Buchnera aphidicola (Macrosiphoniella sanborni): one gene and its partner. The protein of the gene in region 1 binds, or shares a complex with, the protein of each later gene. Links are inferred from orthologs where the notes say so. Each region holds a gene or a part of one and is shown on either strand. Other genes may lie near its edges.

The links.
Region 2: the proteins of groL (region 1) and metK are in contact, whole or in part, in a cryo-EM structure (PDB 8P4O), measured with the Escherichia coli proteins. The link is inferred for Buchnera aphidicola (Macrosiphoniella sanborni) from one-to-one orthologs.

What each region holds. Positions count from the first base shown.
Region 1 is NZ_CP034864.1:17,071-24,481, forward strand. The notes cover bases 1,204-4,082. They hold groL (chaperonin GroEL), read left to right. Parts: upstream 1,204-1,759; coding sequence 1,760-3,406; downstream 3,407-4,082. Other genes in these bases: D9V74_RS00090 (co-chaperone GroES), read left to right, coding at 1,413-1,706; efp (elongation factor P), read left to right, coding at 3,561-4,082. In the rest of the region: tRNA uridine-5-carboxymethylaminomethyl(34) synthesis GTPase MnmE, read left to right, coding at 1-1,039; more of efp, read left to right, coding at 4,083-4,127; DNA replication protein DnaC, read right to left, coding at 4,139-4,879; primosomal protein DnaT, read right to left, coding at 4,879-5,376; 16S rRNA (guanine(966)-N(2))-methyltransferase RsmD, read right to left, coding at 5,467-6,039; signal recognition particle-docking protein FtsY, read left to right, coding at 6,174-7,352.
Region 2 is NZ_CP034864.1:417,312-433,469, forward strand. What follows is about bases 13,016-15,936. They hold metK (methionine adenosyltransferase), read right to left. Parts: upstream 15,084-15,936; coding sequence 13,947-15,083; downstream 13,016-13,946. Other genes in these bases: gshA (glutamate--cysteine ligase), read left to right, coding at 13,016-13,840; D9V74_RS01935 (endonuclease), read left to right, coding at 15,382-15,936. Outside these bases: D9V74_RS01850 (chorismate mutase), read left to right, coding at 1-741; ffh (signal recognition particle protein), read left to right, coding at 809-2,164; rpsP (30S ribosomal protein S16), read left to right, coding at 2,274-2,531; ribosome maturation factor RimM, read left to right, coding at 2,528-3,073; tRNA (guanosine(37)-N1)-methyltransferase TrmD, read left to right, coding at 3,070-3,843; rplS (50S ribosomal protein L19), read left to right, coding at 3,875-4,222; metalloprotease TldD, read right to left, coding at 4,305-5,756; aroQ (type II 3-dehydroquinate dehydratase), read left to right, coding at 5,925-6,389; DNA-binding transcriptional regulator Fis, read right to left, coding at 6,519-6,815; 23S rRNA pseudouridine(1911/1915/1917) synthase RluD, read right to left, coding at 6,976-7,914; D9V74_RS01900 (outer membrane protein assembly factor BamD), read left to right, coding at 8,062-8,796; alaS (alanine--tRNA ligase), read left to right, coding at 8,898-11,531; carbon storage regulator CsrA, read left to right, coding at 11,697-11,882; more of gshA, read left to right, coding at 12,278-13,015; more of D9V74_RS01935, read left to right, coding at 15,937-16,065; D9V74_RS01940 (16S rRNA (uracil(1498)-N(3))-methyltransferase), read left to right, coding at 16,062-16,158. UniProt on the Escherichia coli protein: Catalyzes the formation of S-adenosylmethionine (AdoMet) from methionine and ATP.

The DNA of each region.
Region 1 (7,411 bases):
AGGAGAATTCTCTGAGCGTGCGTTTTTGAATGGTAAGATGGATTTAATTCAAGCTGAATCAATTGATGATTTGATTAACGCAGAAACAGAGTCGTCTCTACGTGCGTCATTACATTCATTACAAGGTAATTTTTCTTTTTTTATTAAAGAATTAATAAATTTAATTATAGAATTTCGTGTGTATATAGAATCTAACATAGATTTTTCAGAAGAAGATATTGATATTAATATTGAAGATATAGTGAATATAAAATTTGAAGAATTAGATGAAAAATTTTTCAAAATACAAAAAACAGCAGAAGAAGGAAATTTGTTAAGAGAAGGGAAGAAAATAATAATTGTAGGTGCTCCTAATGCAGGAAAATCAAGTTTATTAAATATTTTATCATCTTCTAACAGAGCTATAGTTACTAATATTCCTGGTACTACCAGAGATTTATTATATGAGCATATTAATATTAATGGTATTACCTGTGAATTAATTGACACTGCTGGTCTACGTCATACGAAGAATAAAGTAGAAAATATTGGAATTGTTCGTGCTTTGAAAGAAATAAAAAAATCTGATCATATTATATTCGTAATTGATAAAACAATGAATATACCTGAACAAAAAAAAATATATCATGAATTTATTTTTAATCTCTTGCATTATAAGGTTCCAATAACCTTTGCTTTAAATAAAAACGATTTAGTGCAGAGTCAGTGTTATGTTGAAACAATAAAAGATGCATCATGCATTCATATATCAGCAAAAACAGGTGAAGGTATTGATATATTACGTGCACATATTATGAAAGTTGAAAAAAATATAAGTGTAAAAAGTATTTTTCTTGCTCGTCGTCGTCATATTAATCAAATTAATTTAGCATATAAAGAATTTTTATCAGCAAGAAAAGAATGGAAATTATTTAAGAATGTTGAATGTTTAGCTGAATCTTTGAATATTATTCAAAGATTTTTAGATGAAATTACAGGAAAATATACTTCTTCTGATTTACTAAATAATATTTTTTCTAATTTTTGTATAGGTAAGTAAATATAAAATATAAGCAAAAAAAATAGTTTTATTTTACATAATTTGCCCGGAGGCGGAATTGAACCACCGACACGGGGATTTTCAGTCCCCTGCTCTACCAACTGAGCTATCCGGGCTTATTTTATATTAAATCATTAAATATAAAACTTTGTCAATATTTTTCATTCTTAAAACTTCACTAATAACATTATTTATGTAATTTTTAATAAAAAATTGTTAAAAATATAAAAAATATATATTTATACTAAAAAAGTAATTTTTACCCTTGAAAGTTTTAAGAAAGATCCTTATATTTAAAATTAGGAACATACATTAAATTTACATTTTATATTAAAAAAATATTTATCAGGATTATTCACAGGAGCATTATCATATGAAAATTCGTCCATTGCATGATCGTGTGCTCATTAAACGTCAAGAAGTTGAATCAAAATCTGCAGGTGGCATTGTATTAACAGGTTCTGCTGCGGGAAAATCAACTCGTGGAACAGTTACAGCTATAGGTAAAGGACGTGTATTAGATAATGGAGAAATTAAACCATTAGATGTTAAAATTGGTGATGTTGTTATTTTTAATGAAGGTTATGGTGCAAAAACAGAAAAAATTGATAATGAAGAAGTGTTAATTTTAACTGAAAGTGACATTTTAGCAATTGTTGAAGAGTAATAAATAAACTATATGCTATATCCATTGAAAAATTTATTTAAGGGAATGTCAAAATGGCCGCTAAAGATGTAAAATTTGGAAATGAAGCTCGAATTAAAATGCTTCGTGGAGTAAATGTATTAGCAGATGCAGTAAAAGTAACTTTAGGTCCAAAAGGTAGAAATGTTGTGTTAGATAAATCTTTTGGAGCTCCTAGTATTACAAAAGATGGTGTATCTGTAGCTCGTGAAATTGAACTAGAAGATAAATTTGAAAATATGGGTGCTCAAATGGTAAAAGAAGTTGCATCAAAAGCAAATGATGCAGCAGGTGATGGTACCACAACAGCAACATTATTAGCACAATCTATAGTGAATGAAGGTTTAAAAGCAGTAGCAGCAGGTATGAATCCAATGGATCTTAAACGTGGAATTGATAAAGCTGTTATTAGTGCTGTAGAAGAATTAAAAAATCTATCCGTTCCATGTTCTGATTCTAAAGCTATTACACAAGTAGGAACTATTTCTGCTAATGCGGATGAAAAAGTTGGTTCTTTAATTGCAGAAGCAATGGAGAAAGTAGGTAATGATGGAGTTATTACGGTAGAAGAAGGCACTGGTCTTCAAGACGAGCTTGAAGTTGTAAAAGGAATGCAGTTTGATCGAGGTTATTTATCTCCGTATTTTATTAATAAGCCAGAAACTGGTATTGTGGAATTAGAAAATCCATATATTTTAATGGCTGATAAAAAAATATCTAATGTTCGTGAAATGTTACCAATATTAGAATCTGTTGCAAAATCAGGAAAACCGTTATTAATTATTTCAGAAGATTTAGAAGGTGAAGCGTTAGCAACTTTAGTTGTTAATTCTATGAGAGGTATTGTAAAAGTTGCAGCAGTTAAAGCTCCTGGATTTGGTGATCGTCGTAAAGCAATGTTACAAGATATTTCAATTCTTACTGGTGGTTCTGTTATTTCCGAAGAATTAGCTATGGAATTAGAAAAATCTACTTTAGAAGATTTAGGTCAAGCGAAACGTGTTGTTATTAATAAAGATACTACAACTATTATTGGTGGTTCAGGAGAAAAACACGCAATTCATAGTCGTATTAGTCAAATTCGACAAGAAGTTCAAGAAGCTACTTCTGATTATGATAAAGAAAAGCTAAATGAACGTTTAGCAAAATTATCAGGAGGAGTTGCAGTACTTAAAGTTGGAGCAGCTACAGAAGTAGAAATGAAAGAGAAAAAAGCTCGTGTTGAAGACGCATTGCATGCGACTCGTGCAGCTGTAGAAGAAGGTGTTGTTGCTGGTGGTGGTGTTGCGTTAGTACGTGTAGCAGGTAAAATATCTAATTTACGTGGTCAAAATGAAGATCAAAATGTAGGTATTCGAGTTGCTTTACGTGCGATGGAAGCACCATTACGTCAAATTGTTTCAAATTCAGGTGAAGAACCTTCTGTAGTTACTAATAATGTTAAAGATGGACACGGTAATTATGGTTATAATGCCGCTAGTGATCAATATGGTGACATGATAGAGTTTGGAATATTAGATCCTACTAAAGTTACACGTTCTGCTTTACAATACGCAGCTTCTGTCGCAGGTCTAATGATTACAACAGAATGTATGGTAACTGATTTACCAAAAGAAGATAAATCTTCTGATGCTAACACTGCTCCTGCGGGAGGAATGGGTGGTATGGGTGGAATGATGTAAGAAGAGATTAATTTTTTTCATAATTTTTAATTAATTTTCCAATATCTTTCCTCAGGTTTATTTTTCTGAGGAAAGTTTTAAAATTTATGAAAAAATTATATTTATTACTTTTTGTTTATTACAATGTACATTTTAAATATATATTAAGGTTAATATGGGATTTAGTAATCATTTTCGTTCAGGTTGTAAAATTATATTTGAACAAGAACCATGTGTAATAGAATCTAGTGAATTTGTAAAACCAGGTAAAGGTCAAGCATTTTTTCGAGTAAAAATGAGAAAATTATTAACAAAACAATTAATAGAAAAAACATTTAAATCTACAGCTTATTTAGAAATAGCAAATATTCAAGAATGTACTTTATCTTATTTATATAATAATGGTCGTTTTTGGTACTTTATGAAAAATAATACTTTTGAAGAATTATCAATAGAGAAAAGGATTATTGGAACTTATAGAAAATGGTTATTACCACAAGATATCTGTACTGTAACTTTTTGGAATAACAAACCTATTTCTATTTTACCTAAAAATTTTGTTAATCTTAAAGTAATAGATGTACAACCTGTAGCAAAAGGTAATACAGTAAATACTTCTGGCAGCACAAAATTAGCTAAATTAATTACCGGTGCTATTGTAAAAGTACCATTATTTATTCAGATCGGCTATATAATTAAAATAGATACAAGATCTGGTCAATATGTATCTCGACTTAAATAAAGAATGTTTTATTAATATTCATTTCCTTTAACATATTTTCTATAGCTATCCCATTCAAAAGTAAGCCATAAGCTATTACCCAAACGCATTCTATCAATAACTCTTTCACCTAATAAATTTTTCATCCCTTTATGATCTAAATTAGATAACATACCAGTAGAACGTTTAGATGATGATCTTCTATCGACTATTTGATTAATAATAACTTTTTCATAACGAGATTCAGTTTGCATGCCAATTTCATCAATCATTAACAAATCAACACTGCTAAGATTATGTAATAAATTCTCTTCAGTCATATTACTTGTTCCACTAAATGTACCTTTCATATTTGACATTAAATCAGCGACTGTAACAAGTAAAATGCTTTTACCATGTAGAATTAAATAATTTCCTATCGCTGATGCCAAGTGATTTTTTCCAGTACCAGGTTTACCTGAAAAAATAAAACTTGCAATATTTTCATTAAATTTTTCAGCATATTTTTTTGATGCTTTCAGTACTTTCCTTTGTCCATCGTGTTCAATTTTATAATTGTCAAATGAGCAATTCATATATAATTCTCGAATACCTGATCTTCCTAAAATACGTTGCATTTTCATCGCTTTATTTTCACGTAATATTGATTCAGAAGACAATCTCCCCTGTTCTTGATTCCAAGCTAACAAATCTTCATCATTATCAAATTTAGGTTTTATATTCTTAGGCATAAGACGTTGAAGACGTTTCAAGAATTCAGTAGAAAATGTCATTATTTACCTCGAAATCCATCTGGTATCGTTTGATCTGGTTTTGGTATATATGTTATGTCTCGTTTTTTATTTGGTGTATATTTAATAGATCGGCTTTTTTGTAAACTTCTAGCTAATTTTTGTTGCCATTGTATGTGATAAAAAAAACATCCTTCTGCTTGCCAGTAAGAGATAAAACAAGCAAGTTCAAATTCTGATACTGCTTCAGTTAATGTAATACCCCATAATGCTGCTTGACGTATAAAGTCTTTATCCGGAGTCCATTTTGGATGCATAGAAAATTTTTTATTTATATTATTTTTTTTTATATTCTCATAACCTATTGTTTTATATTTTAAATTAAATATTTTATTAAACATAATAGGAGTAATAACATAACAAATAGTTGAATTATTTTTTAAGATTTCTACAATTCCTGTATGTGAGTTATCTATTATTTTTTTAGGACTATGACAAAATGTATCAAGAGTTATTTTATTAGAAACTAGAATTTTCATAAATATTTTACCCGATATAATTTTAAATAATTTTACATTATTTTAGTTTATTAATTGTTTAATATACAACATACTAATATGAGTATTTTTTTATGAATCGACAATGTAAAGATAATATTGTATCTGATTTGTAGTTTTATATTTATATAAATTCCAATTTTTTGGTGTGGTAAGAGGTTCTTTTTTTTCTTGTTCAATATAAATTAACGAGTTTTTTTTTATCCACTTTTTATTTATTAATAAATTAATCGTTTTGTTTACTAATCCTTGATAATAGGGAGGATCAATAAAGATTATATCATATGGTTTTCCAGTTTTTTTTAACCAATAAAAAGTATTAGTATGTATGATTTTTATATTAGATATTTTTAATTGTTTGATATTTTTTTTAAGATTTAAAAATGTTTTTTTTTCTATTTCTAATAAAGTGGAAGATTCTGCATAATGAGATACGGCTTCGATACCTAGTGCTCCACTACCTGCAAAACAATCAAGACATTTTGCATTTTTAATATATTTAGATAGCCATGAAAATAATGTTTCTCTTATTCTATTAATAGTAGGACGCAAATGATCACAATTATTAAAAGATATTTTTCTACCTTTAAATTTTCCCGAACTAATATAAACTTTATTATTTTTTTTTAAAAAAGAATTATTCATATTATTAGATGATTTTTATTAATGACAGAATTTATTATGTTTTCAATCATAATGCTAATAAATATATTTTTTAATATTTTAAAAATACAATTTTTTATTTTTAAAATATTTTTTTAACTATGAAGGTACAGAATATGATTAATAGTAAAAAAGGTAGTTTTTTTTCTTGGTTAAGTTCTAAAATTAAAAAACAGAAAACAAAAAATATTATACAAGATAACAATGAAAAAAAAAATAATGATGATTATGATAATACAAAAATATATATTTCAGAAAATACTTTAATGCAAAATGGTAATATAATAAAAGAAGATAAATTAGAAGTATTGAATAATTGTAATAAAAAAATTATAAATGATATAAATCATAATAATATTATAAAAAAAAGTTTTTTTTCGCGTTTGAAAAGGGGGTTAAAAAAAACAAAACAATTTTTCAATGATAGTATTAATAATATTTTTTTATCAAAAACTATAGATGATGTTCTTTTTGAAGAATTAGAAGAAAAAATGTTACTTGCTGATATTGGAATTAATACTACTCATCGAATTATTAATAATTTAATTGCAGATGTTAATCGTCAAGATTTAAAAAGTTCTGAAAAACTTTATTTTTTATTAAAGCAAAATATGTATAATATTTTAAAAACAGTAGAAGTTCCCTTAAAAATTTCTAGATATCAGCCTTTTGTAATTTTAGTAGTAGGAGTTAATGGTGCTGGAAAAACGACTACTGTAAGCAAGTTAGCAAAAAAATATAAATCTGAAGGAAAGTCTGTTATGTTAGCTGCTGCGGATACATTTAGAGCTGCAGGGATAGAACAATTACAAATATTAGGTAAATTAAATAGCATACCAGTAATAGCGCAACATTCTGGTTCTGATCCGGCGGCAGTAATATTTGATGCAATAAAATCAGCAAAATCAAAAAAAATAGATGTATTAATTATTGATACGGCTGGAAGGTTACATAATAAATTACATTTAATTGAAGAATTAAAAAAGATAGTTCGAGTTATTAAAAAAATAGATATATCTGCACCACATGAAAAAATGTTAATTGTTGATTCTTGCAATGGACAAAATACTATACAACAAACAGAAATATTTCATCGTGCGTTAAATTTAACTGGTATTGTAATTACTAAATTAGATGGAACTGCAAAAGGAGGAGTTATTTTTTCTTTAGCAGATCAATTTAAAATTCCAATTCGTTATATTGGCATCGGTGAAGATTCAAAAGATTTAGGTGTATTTAACAGTCAAGATTTTATTCAATCTTTGTTTACAAAAAAAGAAAATATAATTAAATAATATTATTTTATAATAAAAATTGTATTAATCATCTAATATAAATTTTTGATTTATATTTT
Region 2 (16,158 bases), 410 kb from region 1 along the record:
GAAGAAGTCATTTTATCAGTCGAAAATAATCAATCAGATTATGCTATTTTACCAATTGAAAATACTTGTTCTGGTGCTATCAATGAAGTCTTTAATTTTTTAAAATACACTAGTTTATTCATTGTCGGAGAGATTAATATTTTAATTAATCATTGTCTACTTGGACATAAAAACGTTGAAATAGATAAAATTCAAAATATATATAGTCATCCTCAACCATTTAAACAATGTAGTAATTTTTTAAAAAAATTTCCAAAATGGAAAATAAAATATACTAAAAGCACAGCAGATGCTATGAAAAAAGTTTCTGAAGATAATAAAGATAACAATGCAGTATTAGGTAGTGAAATAGGAGGTAAAATTTACGGATTAAAAATATTATCTAGAAATTTAGCAAATGAAGAAAAAAACATTACAAGATTTATTATATTACATCAAAAAACTATTGAAATTGATAAAGAAAAATCTAATAAAACAACTTTACTATTTACTATAGAAAAACAATCAAAAGATCTTTCTAATTTATTGTTTACATTACAAAAAAAGAAAATTATTATGAAACAGCTTACCTCTCAAATATCAGATCAAAATTCATGGGAACAAATATTTTATATTGATCTGCAATTAAATCTATCGTCACAAACAATAAACGAGATTCTTGAAAAAATTAAAAAATTTACTACATTCATAAAAATTTTAGGTCGTTATCCTCATGATAATAAAATTATCACAATGCCTTAACTTTTTTAAAAATTCAAAAATTTAGTAGAATATTAAATATTAAAAATACTAATGTGAGTAATAAATAATGTTTAAAAATTTAACTCAGCGTCTATCAAGCAGTTTTAAAAAAATTGTTAATAAAGGTAGACTTACAGAAGCAAATATTTCTGATACTATACGAGAAGTACGAAAAGCCTTATTAGAAGCAGATGTAGCATTATCAGTAATAAAAAAATTTATAGAAAATGTTAAAAAAAAATCTATTGGTCATCAAATTAATAAAAGTTTAACTCCTGGACAAGAATTTATTAAAATCGTTAGAAATGAATTAGTTTTTACTATGGGAAAAAAAAATAATGCATTAAATTTATCTATTAAACCACCTGCTATTGTATTATTAATTGGTTTACAAGGTTCAGGAAAAACTACTAGTTTAGCCAAACTAGCAAAATGGATTAAAGACAAACATAAAAAAAAAATATTAATTGTATCCACTGATGTTTATCGCGCTGCTGCTATTAAACAACTAGAAATATTATCTCATCAAATTGAAGTAGATTTTTTTCAGTCTTATATTCATCAAAAACCTACTGAAATAACTTTACAAGCAATACAATATGCAACATTAAAATTATATGATGTTGTTTTAATTGATACAGCAGGACGTCTTCATATTGATGAAAATATGATGAATGAACTATATGAAATAAAGAAAATATCACAACCTATTGAAACACTATTAATAGTAGATTCTATGATGGGTCAAGATGCTATAAATATGGCAGAAATATTTAATAATAAATTATTAATTTCTGGTATAATTTTAACAAAAACAGATAGTGATTCTAGAAGTGGTGTTGCTTTATCAATGAGGTACATTACTGGTAAACCAATTAAATTTATAGGAACAGGAGAAAAAATTACATCTCTAGAAGTATTTTATCCAGAAAGAATAGCTGATAGAATTTTAGGTATGAATGACATTATATCTCTTATTGAAGATATTGAAGAAAAAGTAGATAAATCAGATATTCAAAAACTAACAAAAAAAATAAAACAAGGTCATGATTTTAATTTGAATGATTTTTTAGTACAAATCAAACAGATGAAAAAAATAGGAGGATTAAATTATTTTATAGATAAATTTTCTTTAAATAATCAATTATCTCAAAATCCATCTTTATTAAAAACAGATAAAAATACATTTAAAAAAATAGAAGCTATGATATATTCAATGACACCTAAAGAAAGAAATACACCAATGATTATTAAAGGATCAAGAAAACGAAGAATAGCTTTAGGATCTGGAACAAAAATACAAGATGTAAATAAATTATTAAAAAATTTTGATGATATACGTAGAATTATAAAAAAAATTAAAACTAGTGGCATATCAAAAGTCATGCGAGGTATCAAAAATATGTTACCTAAAAATTTTTAAAAATACTAAATACTATATAAAAATATTTTTTATATTTAAATTTTAAAATGTTAATCATTTTTTATTATAAAAACATATCTTTTCACAACTTTTATTAAAGAGTTAAAATATGGTTAAAATTCGCTTATCAAGATATGGAACAAAAAAACGTCCTTTTTATAAAATCATAGTAGCAGATAGTCGTTTTCCTAGAAACGGTCGTTTTATTGAAAGAATAGGTTTTTTTAATCCTATTGCTAAAGGAAAATCTGAAACGCTTAAAATAAATTTAGAAAGAGTTCAATACTGGATTAATCAAGGAGCTCAAATGTCAGAAAGAAGTAAAAAATTAATAAAATTATTTAATAAAAAAGAGGTTATTTTATAAAAAATAATATTAATATACCTATTCAACCATTATTAATTGGAAAAGTAGGTAAATCTTACGGAATATTAGGTTGGATAACTATTTTTTCTTTTACAGAAGAAAAAGAAAAAATATTCAGTTATCTACCATGGTTTTTTTATAAAGAAAAAAAATGGACTAAAATAATAGTCGATGATTGGAAAAAATATAAAAATAATTTTATTATACATATCAAAGAAATTTCTAATCGTTCAATAATTAAAAAATTTACTAATTCAGATATAATAATTAGTCAATATACATTACCTAAATTAAAAAAAAATAATTATTATTGGACCGATATTATTAATTGTCAAGTATTCAACATTGATAAAAATTATCTTGGAAAAGTCATTGAGTTAACTAGAACTAAAAATAATGATATTCTGATCATACAAAATCCATTCAAAATATCAAAAAAAAATATTCTAATTCCGTTTGTAGAAAATACAATAATAAAAAATATAAAAATTAATAATAAACTAATAATAGTTCAATGGAACAAAATGACATATTCTAAATGAAAAAAATACATTATGATTCTTTAATATATTTTAACATTATCACAATTTTCCCTGAAATATTTGATGCACTGATTCGTTATGGTATTATTGGAAAAGCTATTCAAAAAAAAATTATTAATATAACATTTTTAAATTTAAGAGATTTTAGTCAGAATAAATACAAATCTATAGATGATCGTCCTTATGGAGGAGGCGCAGGTATGTTAATGAGCTTCGAACCATTATATTTAGCTATTCAATATGCTAAATCTCTGTTTAAATATTCTACTGTTATTTATTTATCTCCTCAAGGAAAAATATTTCAACAAAAAGATATAAAAAAATTAATAACAAAGAAAAAAATTATCTTTATATGTGGTCGATATGAAGGGATAGATCAGCGTATTATTGATGATCAAGTAGATGAAGAATGGTCTATTGGAGACTATATACTCAGCGGGGGAGAATTAGCTGCTATGGTAATGATTGATGCTATTTCTAGATTAATTCCCGGTGTTATTAAAACTCAAAAATCAATTCAAGAAGATTCTTTTTCTAATAATCTTCTTGATTTTCCTCACTATACTAGACCAGGAACTATAAAAGAAATGTCTGTCCCAAACGTGTTATTATCTGGAAATCATCAAAAAATTCGCCTTTGGCGATTACAACAATCTCTTGGACAAACATGGATAAAACGTCCTGATCTTTTAAAAGATAAAATACTAAGTAAGGAAGAAAAAAAATTACTATATGATTTTAAAAAAAAAAATAAAAAAAAATATGTTTGAAATTTTATTTTTCTAATTTTATGAGGAAATAATGCTTAATATAATTCAAAAAATAGAAAAAGAGCAAATAAAAAAAAATATACCCATCTTTAGATCTGGAGATACTGTAGAAGTGAAAGTATGGGTAATAGAAGGCTCAAAAAAACGAATTCAATCTTTTGAAGGAATAGTAATAGCAATAAAAAATCGTCATTTAAATTCATCATTTACAGTTCGTAAGATATCTAATGGAGAAGGTGTAGAACGAGTTTTTCAAACACACTCGCATAGTATCGATGAAATTATTGTTAAAAGAAAAGGTTTAGTTAGAAAAGCAAAATTATATTATTTAAGAAATCGTACTGGTAAAGCCGCTCGTATTAAAGAAAGATTAAATTAATATAAATATGCAGTCATGACACTATCCTTGACTGCATTATTTTTTAATATATAAATTACACAAAATGATATATTTCTGACAATTAAATAGTACCACCTATAGTCAAATTATCTAATTTAATAGATGGTTGACCTATACCTACTGGGATATTTTGACCATCTTTACCACATAGACCCGTTCCTTCATCCATTTTTAAATCATTTCCAACCATAGATATTTTTTGCATGATTTCCAAACCTGATCCTATTAATGTAGTGTTTTTAATAGGAGTTAAAATTTTTCCTTTTTTGATTAAATATGCTTCTGATGTAGAAAATACAAATTTCCCAGAAGTAATATCTACTTGTCCTCCAGAAAAATTTACTGCATATACTCCATAATCAACACTATTGATTATATCATCTATTTTAGATTTTCCTGATAGCATAAAAGTATTAGTCATACGAGGCATAGGCAAACATGAATAAGATTCTCGACGTCCATTTCCAGTAGATTTCATTCCCATTAAACGTGCATTTAATTTATCTTGCATATATTTTTTTAATATTCCATTTTCGATTAAAATATTACGTTGACCTGGCGTACCTTCGTCATCAATGGTTAAAGAACCACGATGATTTTTTATTGTTCCATCATCAATAATAGTACATAATTCAGATGCAACTTTTTTCCCTATCATGTTAGTAAAAATAGAAGTTCCTCTTCTATTAAAATCACCTTCTAAACCATGACCAACTGCTTCATGTAGTAAAACAGCAGGACATCCAGATCCTAAAATCACTGGAAAAGTTCCAGAAGGAGCTTCTTTAGAAGAAAGATTTAATAAAGCTATACGAACAGCTTCTTTAGACCAATTTTCAATACGAATTTCATTTGAAATATCATCTTTATTTAAAAAATAATTATAGTCAGTACGACTGCCTCCACCACTGCGACCACGTTCTCTTTTTCCATGATCTTCAACTACAACATTAATTGAAAATTGTACTAATGGTCTTATATCAGCAACTATATTACCATCTGTAGATGCAATTAAAACATATTCATATGACCCTGTTAAGTTAGCATTTACTTCTTTAACTCGATTATCAATACTGCGTGCTATACGATCTACTCTATAAAGAAGATCAATTTTTTCTTTTGCAGAAAATGTTTCTAAAGGATTGATGTTACTATAATAAAATGGATTTTGTTTTTTTGATAATTTTTTATTTTTTCTTACACCTTTCATAGGAATAATACTACATGCTTTATTAGTACTATTTCTTAGAGATTCTAAAGATATTTGATCTGCGTATGCAAAACCTGTACTTGTATTTTTAACTGCTCTGACTCCTACACCTTGATCTGAATGATAAGTACCTTCTTTAATAATACTATCTTCTAAAAACCAAGATTCATAAATATGAGATTGAAAATAACAATCTCCATAATCTATGTTACGAGTACAAAGATCTTCTAAAGCCATAAAAACATCTTGATAATTTATTTGATTATTAATTAATAAAGATTCACCAACTAATTCAAATGTCATTTAATCTCACTTAATTGATTATATGTTAATATTAAAAACATATTATAAAATATAACATAAAAATAAAAGATATTATTTTATATCTTTAATGTTTTTTTAAATTATAGTTTATAATATAATAGTTTATAATATAATAAATTATTTGAAAAAAATTATTTGAAAAAAAATATGAAAAATATTATAAATGTATTAGTGGTTAATGGACCAAATTTAAATCTTTTAGGAACACGAGAAGTAGATATTTATGGAAATACCAAATTATCTAATTTAATAGAAAACATGCAAAAAAAATCAAAAAAAAATAATATATCATTACATCATATTCAATCTAATGCTGAACATGTTCTTATTGATAATATTCACAAAGCTAAAGACAATCAAATTGACTATATTATTATTAATCCAGCAGCGTTTACACATACTAGCATAGCTATAAGAGACGCATTAATTGCAGTGAACATTCCTTTTATTGAAGTTCACATTTCTAACATCTTTTCTCGAGAGCAATTTCGTTCACATTCATGGTTATCTGATATTTCTCAAGGTGTTATATCTGGATTAGGAATAGATGGTTATTATTGGGCTCTTAAGACAATATCGAATAGATTAAAATATAAGTTTGAATTAAAATAAAATCAATCAAAATATTTTAAAAAAATAGATATATTATTTTGCACTCTCTTGATATTTTATCAGTATAAAAAGTATCAGTGATAGAAAGTGCAATAAATATATCATAAAATATTAATAATTTTAAAATAATTAATTCATACTGTATTTTTTCAATTTTTTTCTTAATGTGCTTCGATTAATACCCATCATTAAAGCAGCACGAGTTTGATTTCCTCGAGTATATTGCATAACCATATCTAATAATGGTTGTTCTAATTCAGATAATAGTAATTCATACAAATTATTTACATGTCGATTATGTAAATTTACTAAATAATATTTTAGAGCATTTTTAACTAATTCACGCAAAGATTTTTTTATTATTTTATCTTGAAAATTTATTTTAGAATAAAATAAAAATTCTGTATCTATTTTTTTATCTAACATGAAATGATCAACTCTGTATTTTTATATTTTATATAATATAAAATTATTTAAGAAAATTATATTATTAAATGACAATAATATATTTTTAAATTCTTCATAAAATTAATAATATGATTTATCAAAAATAAATACAATAAATAAAAAAACTTTACTTTTGTTTTTATAATTTTAAAATCAATTCTTTCATATCTTCAGGGAGAGGTATTGTCCAAGACATAATATTCTGACGTACAGGATGTCGAAAAGAAAGATAATGCGCATGTAATGCTTGACGAGAAAATATATATTTTTTGTTATTTTTTTTGTTTTCTCTCAAATGAAGACAATTTTTAGTACCTCCATAATGTGAATCACCAATTAACGGGTGATTAATATATAACATATGAGCACGAATTTGATGAGTTCGTCCAGTTTCTAACTGTATAGATATATGCGTATAACTTTTAAAATGAGCAATTATTTTATAATGTGTAATTGCATATTTTCCTGAAGCATGTGCAAACATACATGTTCTTTTAAAAGGATGTCGCATAATAGGTTTATTAATAGTTCCACCTGAAATCATATTTCCTTTAACAATACCTTGATATTTTCGAGTAATTTTTCTATCTTGTAATAATTTGAATAAATAATTATAAGAAAAAATATTTTTAGCTATTACCATTAATCCTGTAGTATCTTTATCTAAACGATGGATTATACCTGCGCGGGGTACAGATTTAATATTTTCATTATAGTGTAATAAAGCATTTAAAATAGTTCCTTTTTTATGACCTGCTCCTGGATGAACAACTAATCCAGCAGGTTTATTAATAATTAATATATCATTATCTTCATATATAATATTTAAAAAAATATTTTCTGGAAGATCATATTGTAATTCTTTTAAAAAAAATTGAATAGTAATTCTTTCCCCACCCAATATTTTTTTATCAGGTATATTGATAATATTTTCATTAATAAATACTTGATTCATAATAATTAATTTTTTTAAATAGGAACGAGAATACTCTTTGAATAAAATTGATAAAACTTGATCTAATCTTTTCCCAAACAAAGATACACAAGATACAGTTGCATTTAATTCTACTTTTTTCAATATAATTACCTTATATATTTATAGAAACTTAAAACTAAATCTTTAATTAGAATATGATATTCTAGTATTATTCTGAATAAAATGTTTTTAAATGTTTTTACTATAAAAAATATATTTTATTAATTCATTTAAACTGAATAAACTATCATGAAAAGAAAAAAAAATATTATCTTCATATTTATTATTTTATGCTTAAATTTCATAGTTAATTGCAAAGCTTTTAATCATAATTCTTTTATAGAAACTTTTATTTTATATGAAAAATCTAAAAAAGAATTAAAAAATGAACGATTTAATAACGTGATATTTATATTAGAAAAAATTAAAAAAAATAATATTACATATTTTAATGATGATAAAATTCGAATAGACTTAATTTATGCTTATTATAAAACTAATAACTTTGATATGGCTTTAAAAAATATACAACAATTTATTTATATTTATCCACACCATCCACATATAGATTATGTTTCATATATAAAATGTCTAATTAACATACATTTAGATCAAAATACCTTTTTCAAAATATTATTTAAATATTATCATAATAATGATTTAAACCATGCTAAAAATACATTTTTCCAATTGAAGCAATTTATTAATAAATACCCACATAGCTTATATATCCCAAATGCTAAAAAACACTTATTATGTTTAAAATATCGTTTATCAGAATATGAGCTTAATATATTAAAATTTTATTTTTTTCAAAAAGAATACATGGCTGTTATAAATAGAGGAGAAGAAATACTTCAAAAATATTCAGAAACAGAATCAGCACGAAAAGCTTTAATATATATGGAAAAATCTTATAATTCATTAAAAATTTTTGATAAAGCTAAAAAAATATCAAAAATTATTTCATTAAATACAGTTTAAAATAAAAATAAAAACATGATGATAACTATATATAATACATTCTGCTTGAAAAATATTGACATATCATTAAAATTGATTTTTTCAATTAATTAAGTATAAACATGAATAGAACAACAAGTAAAATACGTCAAGATTTTTTAAATTTCTTCAAAGAAAAAAAACATATAATTCTTCCCAGCAGTCCCCTAGTACCATATAACGATTCTACATTATTATTTACTAATGCAGGAATGAATCAATTTAAAGAAATTTTTTTAGGTTACAAAAAAACAGATTATTCTCGAGTTGCTACTGTACAACGTTGTTTAAGAACTGGGGGAAAACATAATGATTTAGAAAATGTAGGATATACTTCAAGGCATCATACTTTTTTTGAAATGCTTGGAAATTTTAGTTTTAATGATTATTTTAAAAAAGAGGCCATTGAATATGCTTGGGAATTATTAACATCACAAAAATGGTTTAACATACCAAAAAATAAATTATGGGTTTCAGTTTATCACGAAGATGATGAAACATATCAAATTTGGAAAGATATTATAAAAATACCTTCTCAAAGAATCATAAAAATAGGAGATAATAATCAAAATCAATACGATTCAGAAAATTTCTGGCAAATGGGTGATGATGGACCATGCGGTCCATGTACAGAAATATTTTACGATTATGGAAACAATATTAATAATACTACAGATTTTTTTAAAAACAATAATCATCGTTTTATTGAAATCTGGAATATTGTTTTTATAGAATTTAATCGTATTTCAAAAACAAATATTATTCCCTTAAAGAAAAAATCAATAGATACAGGAATGGGTTTAGAAAGAATAGCTTCTATTTTACAAAATGTATCATCTAACTATGATATTGATATATTTCAAGATTTAAAAAAAAATATATCTCAATTAAGTAAAATAAAAGATTTAAATCATCCATCTTTACAAATTATTGCTGATCATGTTAGAGCTTGTGCATATATTATTTCTGATAATATTATTCCATCAAATGAACATAGAGGGTATGTTTTAAGAAGAATTATCAGACGAGCATTAAGACATGGTCATAAAATAGGAATAAAAGACAATTTTTTTTATAAATTAGTTTCTGTAGTAATCAAAGTAATGGGTGATACTTCTGCAATATTAAAACAAAAACAAAAAAAAATAGAAGAAATATTAAAATTAGAAGAAACACAATTTTCTTATACTTTAGAAAAAGGTTTAAAAATATTAAAATTTGAAATAAAAAAAATACATAATAATATACTGCCTGGTGAAACTGCTTTTTATCTTTATGATACTTTTGGTTTTCCTATTGATTTAACAGCCGATGTTTGTCGTGAAAAGAATATAAAAATAGACTATAATGAATATGAATTAGTAAAAAATAAACAAAAAAAACAGTCAATTATAAATCAAAAATTTTATAAAAGTTATAATGATAATATTATTATTAATCATACATGTACATTTGAAGGATATAAAAAAAATCATACAAAATCATTAGTAAAATATATTTTTGTAAATAATAAATCTGTAAAAAAAATCCTTAAAAATGAAACAGGAATTATTTTTCTTAATACAACACCATTTTATCCTGAATCAGGAGGACAAATAGGTGATATAGGTGAAATTTATAATAAAAACTGTTCTTTTATAGTAAAAAATACAAAAAAATATGGAAATTCAATAGGACATTTCGGTACATTATTGTCAGGAAAAATTGAAATTGATCAATATATTTATACTAAAATCAATCAAAATTATAGAAATGCAATTCAATTAAATCATTCAGCAACCCACTTGTTACATGCTGCATTACGGAATATTTTAGGCGAACATGTAAACCAAAAAGGTTCTTTAGTCACTGATAATTATTTACGATTCGATTTTTCTTATCATCCTACAATAGAGATTTTTCAAATACAAAAAATTGAACATATGATAAATATGTATATTCGTCATAACTTTCTTATTAAAACTCAAATATTGAGTTTAGAAGAAGCTAAGAAAAAAAACGCAATAGCTTTATTTGAAAATCAATATAATTCTATCGTACGAGTTGTTTTTATAAATAATATTTCTATAGAACTATGCGGTGGAACACATACTAAAAGAACTGGTGATATTGGAGTATTTAAAATCACTTCTCAATCTAGTATAGCATCAGGAATCAAAAGAATTGAAGCTGTCACAGGGAAACAAGCAATATATTATTTACATAAAAAAGACAACTATATAAAAGATTTATCTATCGTATTAAAATGTAATAACAGTGATATTAAAAATAAAGTTGAAAACCTAAAAAATAGAATTAGTTGTCTTGAAAATCAAATAATTAATTTACAAAAAAAAGAACACACATACTATATAAAAAAATTATTTAAAAAATGTCTTGATATCAAAGGAACAAAATTTTTAACACATATATTTTATGATTATGAACATAAATTTTTAAGAGTTATCATAGATGAATTAAAAAAAACACTAGAAAAAACTATTATTATATTAGTAAACGTCATAAATAATCGCTTTACTTTTGTAATTGGAATAACAAAGAATTTACTAAATTATATAACGGCTATAAATATTATGGAAATTATTATAGAAAAAACAAATGGAAAAGGAGGAGGAAAAAAAGAAATTGCAGAAGGAGGAGGTATATATACACAGAAACTAATAATTGTTTTGAATGACATCAAATCATGGATTGACGAACAATTAAATAAAAAATGAATAACATTTTAATATAAAGTATATATTTAAAGAATAAAAAAAATTTATTAGATATATTTAATAAAATATATTTTTAAAATATTATGGTCTAAATTTAAACCTGTATTATTCATGAGACCAGGAACTAGAGAGGCCGAACTCTTTTTATCTTTCAAGGAACAAAGAATGCTTATTCTAACTCGTCGGGTCGGTGAAACGTTAATAATTGGCGATGAGATAACTGTAACAGTACTAGGAGTGAAAGGTAACCAAGTTCGCATTGGTGTAAATGCCCCTAAAGAAGTCTCGGTACATCGTGAAGAAATATATCAACGTATTCAAGCTGAAAAAAAACAACAAAAAAAATGTTAATTAATACTACATCTTACTAATGTTAAGTAAGATGTAGTTTTCATAATTTATAAATAAAAAAATATATTTGACTTATATAAAAATAAAAGTACAATAAAAAAAAATGAAAAATTTTTATATTCAGGTGAGATGGCCGAGAGGATGAAGGCGCTCCCCTGCTAAGGGAGTATGTAGAAATAACTGCATCGAGGGTTCGAATCCCTCTCTCACCGTTATTAGTAAAAATTTATATTGCATCCGTAGCTCAGATGGATAGAGTACTCGGCTACGAACCGAGCGGTCGGAGGTTCGAATCCTTCCGGATGCAAAATTTAAAATTAATAATCTCTAAAAAAATATTTAGCAAAAATAATAAAATATAAAAATATTTCAATATTTAGTCATAGGATATAAAATTGATAGAAGATATCTCGAAAAAAATTTCTTGGTTAAGAGAACATCCAAAATTATTAACAGGTATTTTTCGAGGAATTGAACGTGAAACCTTAAGAATAAAAAAAAATGGCGATTTCTCTCAAACTAAACATCCATATTTTCTTGGTTCTCCTTTAACACATCAATGGATAACTACTGATTTTTCTGAAAACTTATTAGAATTTATTACTCCTGCTAGTAATAAAATAGATGATTTACTGTCTTTTTTAACAGATATTCATTGTTTTACTGCTTCAAATATAAATGATGAACGCATGTGGCCTTTTAGTATTCCATACTCTTATAATAAAAACAATAATATTCAAATTGCCCAATATGGTAATTCTAATCTAGGAAAAATGAAATCTGTTTATCGAACAGGCTTAAAAAATCGATACGGAGATCTAATTAATACTATATCAGGTGTACATTATAATTTTTCATTACCCCTTTGTTTTTGGAAATATTGGAAGACAACTGAACAAAAAAAAAATAGTTTTGATTATGTTTCAAAAGGCTACTTACATTTAATTAGAAATTATTATCGATTTGGTTGGATTATTCCTTATTTATTTGGAGCATCCCCAGCGATACCATCAGATTTTTTAAATAATTCTAATACTAACATAAAATATCAATTTAAAAAAAATAAAGAAAATATTTTTTATTTACCATGGTCTACTTCATTAAGAATTAGTAATATTGGATACACGCAAACAAAAATTTTAGATTTAAATATTATGTTTAATAATTTTGATGAATATCTTACATCATTACAAAAAGCTTTAGATACACCATCAAGAAAATTTATTAATATTGGATTAAAAGATAAAAAAAATAATTTTCAACAATTAAATACAAATTTTTTACAAACAGAAAATGAACTTTATACACAAATAAGACCTAAAAGAAATATAAAAAATGGTGAAACACCCATAGAAGCGCTCAAAAAAAGAGGAATTGAATATATTGAAATACGTTCTTTAGATATCAATCCATTTTCACCAATAGGTATCGACAAAAATCAAATACTTTTATTAGATTTATTTTTAATTTGGTGTGCTCTCATTGATTCGCCCAAAACTAATAAAAAAGATTTTATACTTATAAATAAAAATTGGGAAAAAATAATCTTTGAAGGAAGAAAACCTAATCAAAAAATGTATATTTATAATCAAAATAAAACAAAAAAATTAATTGAGATAAGTGAAATAATATTTAAAGACTTAAAAAAAATTGCATTAATACTTGATAAACATTCAAAAAATCTTGAATATCAAATAGTATGTGAAAAAATGAGATTATTTTTTTTCAATCCTCAACTTACTTATTCAGCTAGAATTTTACAATTATTAATTAAAGAAGGAATTAAAAAAACAGGACTATATTTGTCACAAAAATATTATAAAAAATTTATTAATCACAATATATCTAATATAAATAAAAAAATATTACAACAAGAAGTTGAATATTCTCATCAAAAACAAACACAAATAGAAAAATCAGATACTTTATCTTTTGAAGAATATATAAAAAATAAATAATTTTTTCATCTCCTTGAAATATAAAAAATATAAAATGTTCATATATTCTTATATATAAAAACAATCTATATTTTTAAAAAAATTACAAAATTATTTAATTTTTTAATTAAGATAAATCATTTACTCTATCAATTTTTTCCCATGGAAATTCTTCTCTCCCAAAATGACCATATACTGCTGTTCTTAAATAAATAGGTCGAAGTAAATTTAACATTTTAATTAATCCATACGGACGTAAATCAAAAACATTTTTAATTAAAATAATTAAATCATTATTACTTATTTTTCCTGTTTTAAAAGTATCTATCATAATAGAAATGGGTTCTGCTATTCCAATAGCATAAGCAATTTGAATTTCACAACGATCAGCTAAACCTGCTGCAACAATATTTTTTGCTATATATCTTGCAGCATAAGCTGCAGAACGATCTACTTTTGAAGGATCTTTACCAGAAAACGCTCCTCCTCCATGCCTTGACATTCCACCATAGGTATCAACAATAATTTTGCGACCTGTTAATCCACAATCTCCTACAGGTCCACCAATTACAAATCTACCTGTAGGATTAATAAAAAATTTTGTATTTTTATTTAACCATTTTTGTGGTAGTACAGGTTTAATAATTTCATCCATAATTGCTTCTTTTAAAATATTTTGAGTAATATGATCTTGATGTTGTGTAGAAAAGACTACAGTATCTATTGCTATTATTTTATCATTATTATATTTAAATGTTACTTGACTTTTCGCATCTGGTCTTAGCCAAGGAAGAATATTTTTTTTTCTTAAATCTGATTGTTTTTTCATCAAAAGATGAGCATAAGTAATAGGAGCTGGCATTAATACATCTGTCTCATTAGTGGCATAACCAAAAATAATACCTTGATCTCCAGCTCCTTGATTTTTAGAATTAAAACGATCTATACCTTTATTGATATCTAATGATTGTTTACCAATTGCACTCAAAATTACACAAGAATTAGCATCAAATCCTGTATTAGAATCAACATAACCAATATTATTAATTGTATTTCGGGCAATTTCTTCAACATCAATCCATGCAGTTGTTGTAATTTCACCTCCAATTAACACCATTCCTGATTTAACATAAGTTTCACAAGCAACTCGTGCTTTTATGTCTTGTTTTAATATTTCATCTAGCAAGGCATCAGAAATTTGATCAGCGATCTTATCTGGATGACCTTCAGAAACTGATTCAGATGTAAAAAAATGTTCATTCATATTATATCTTCCTTATTAAAAAATAATTTATATCTATATTAAATAAAACATGCTTATATAATTAATAGAATATAAAATATATTAATATAAATATTTACTCAAAATAAAAAATATTACTTTATTATAGTATTTTTTAAGATAAAAATGTAATTAGATACTAATTAACATTCATATTATATTTTAATATATAAAAATTATATTTATATTATTTTAATAAATATGTATGATAAAAAATAATTTTTCCAAATAAAATAGATGATAATGACATGATAAAAAAAATAATTTTTATAATTATTATATTTTTTTTTTATCTTTTAATAAAAAAAATAATTTTAAAAAACGCACTATAAATAATTTTTATCAAACACAAAATGCAGCAATTGAAATCCATAAAAATGCACCAGGATCTTTTTATTGTGGATGTAAAATTCTTTGGAAACACAAAAAAGGAATTCCTAATTTGACTTCTTGTGGCTACAAAATTCGTAAAAATAAAGTTCGCGCAAAAAGAATTGAGTGGGAACATGTAGTACCAGCATGGCAATTTGGTCATCAAAAAAAATGCTGGAAAACAGGAGGACGTAAAAAATGCATAAATGATGCAGAATATAGATATATCGCATTAGATCTTCATAATTTGCAACCAGCTATTGGAGAAATAAATTCTGATCGTTCTAATTTTATGTACAGTCAATTAACAGGTCATATTTCGAAATATGGAAAATGTAATATGAAAATAGATTTTCAAAAAAAAATCGTGGAACCACCAGAAAGAGCTCGAGGAATGATAGCTAGAACTTATTTTTACATGATTCAAAAATACAATATTGTTGTATCTCGAAAACAAAGAAGATTATTTTATGTATGGAACAAAAATTTTCCTGTGACAAAATGGGAATGTAAAAGAGAAGAATTAATATTTAAATTGCAAGGTAATCACAACAATTATACTTATAAACAATGCAATAAAAAATTTAAATGAAAATAAAAAAAAATATTCCTCGTATTTATATTGAAAATGATTTATATATAAATGAAACTTATCTTTTATCAAAAGATAATGTACATTATCTAA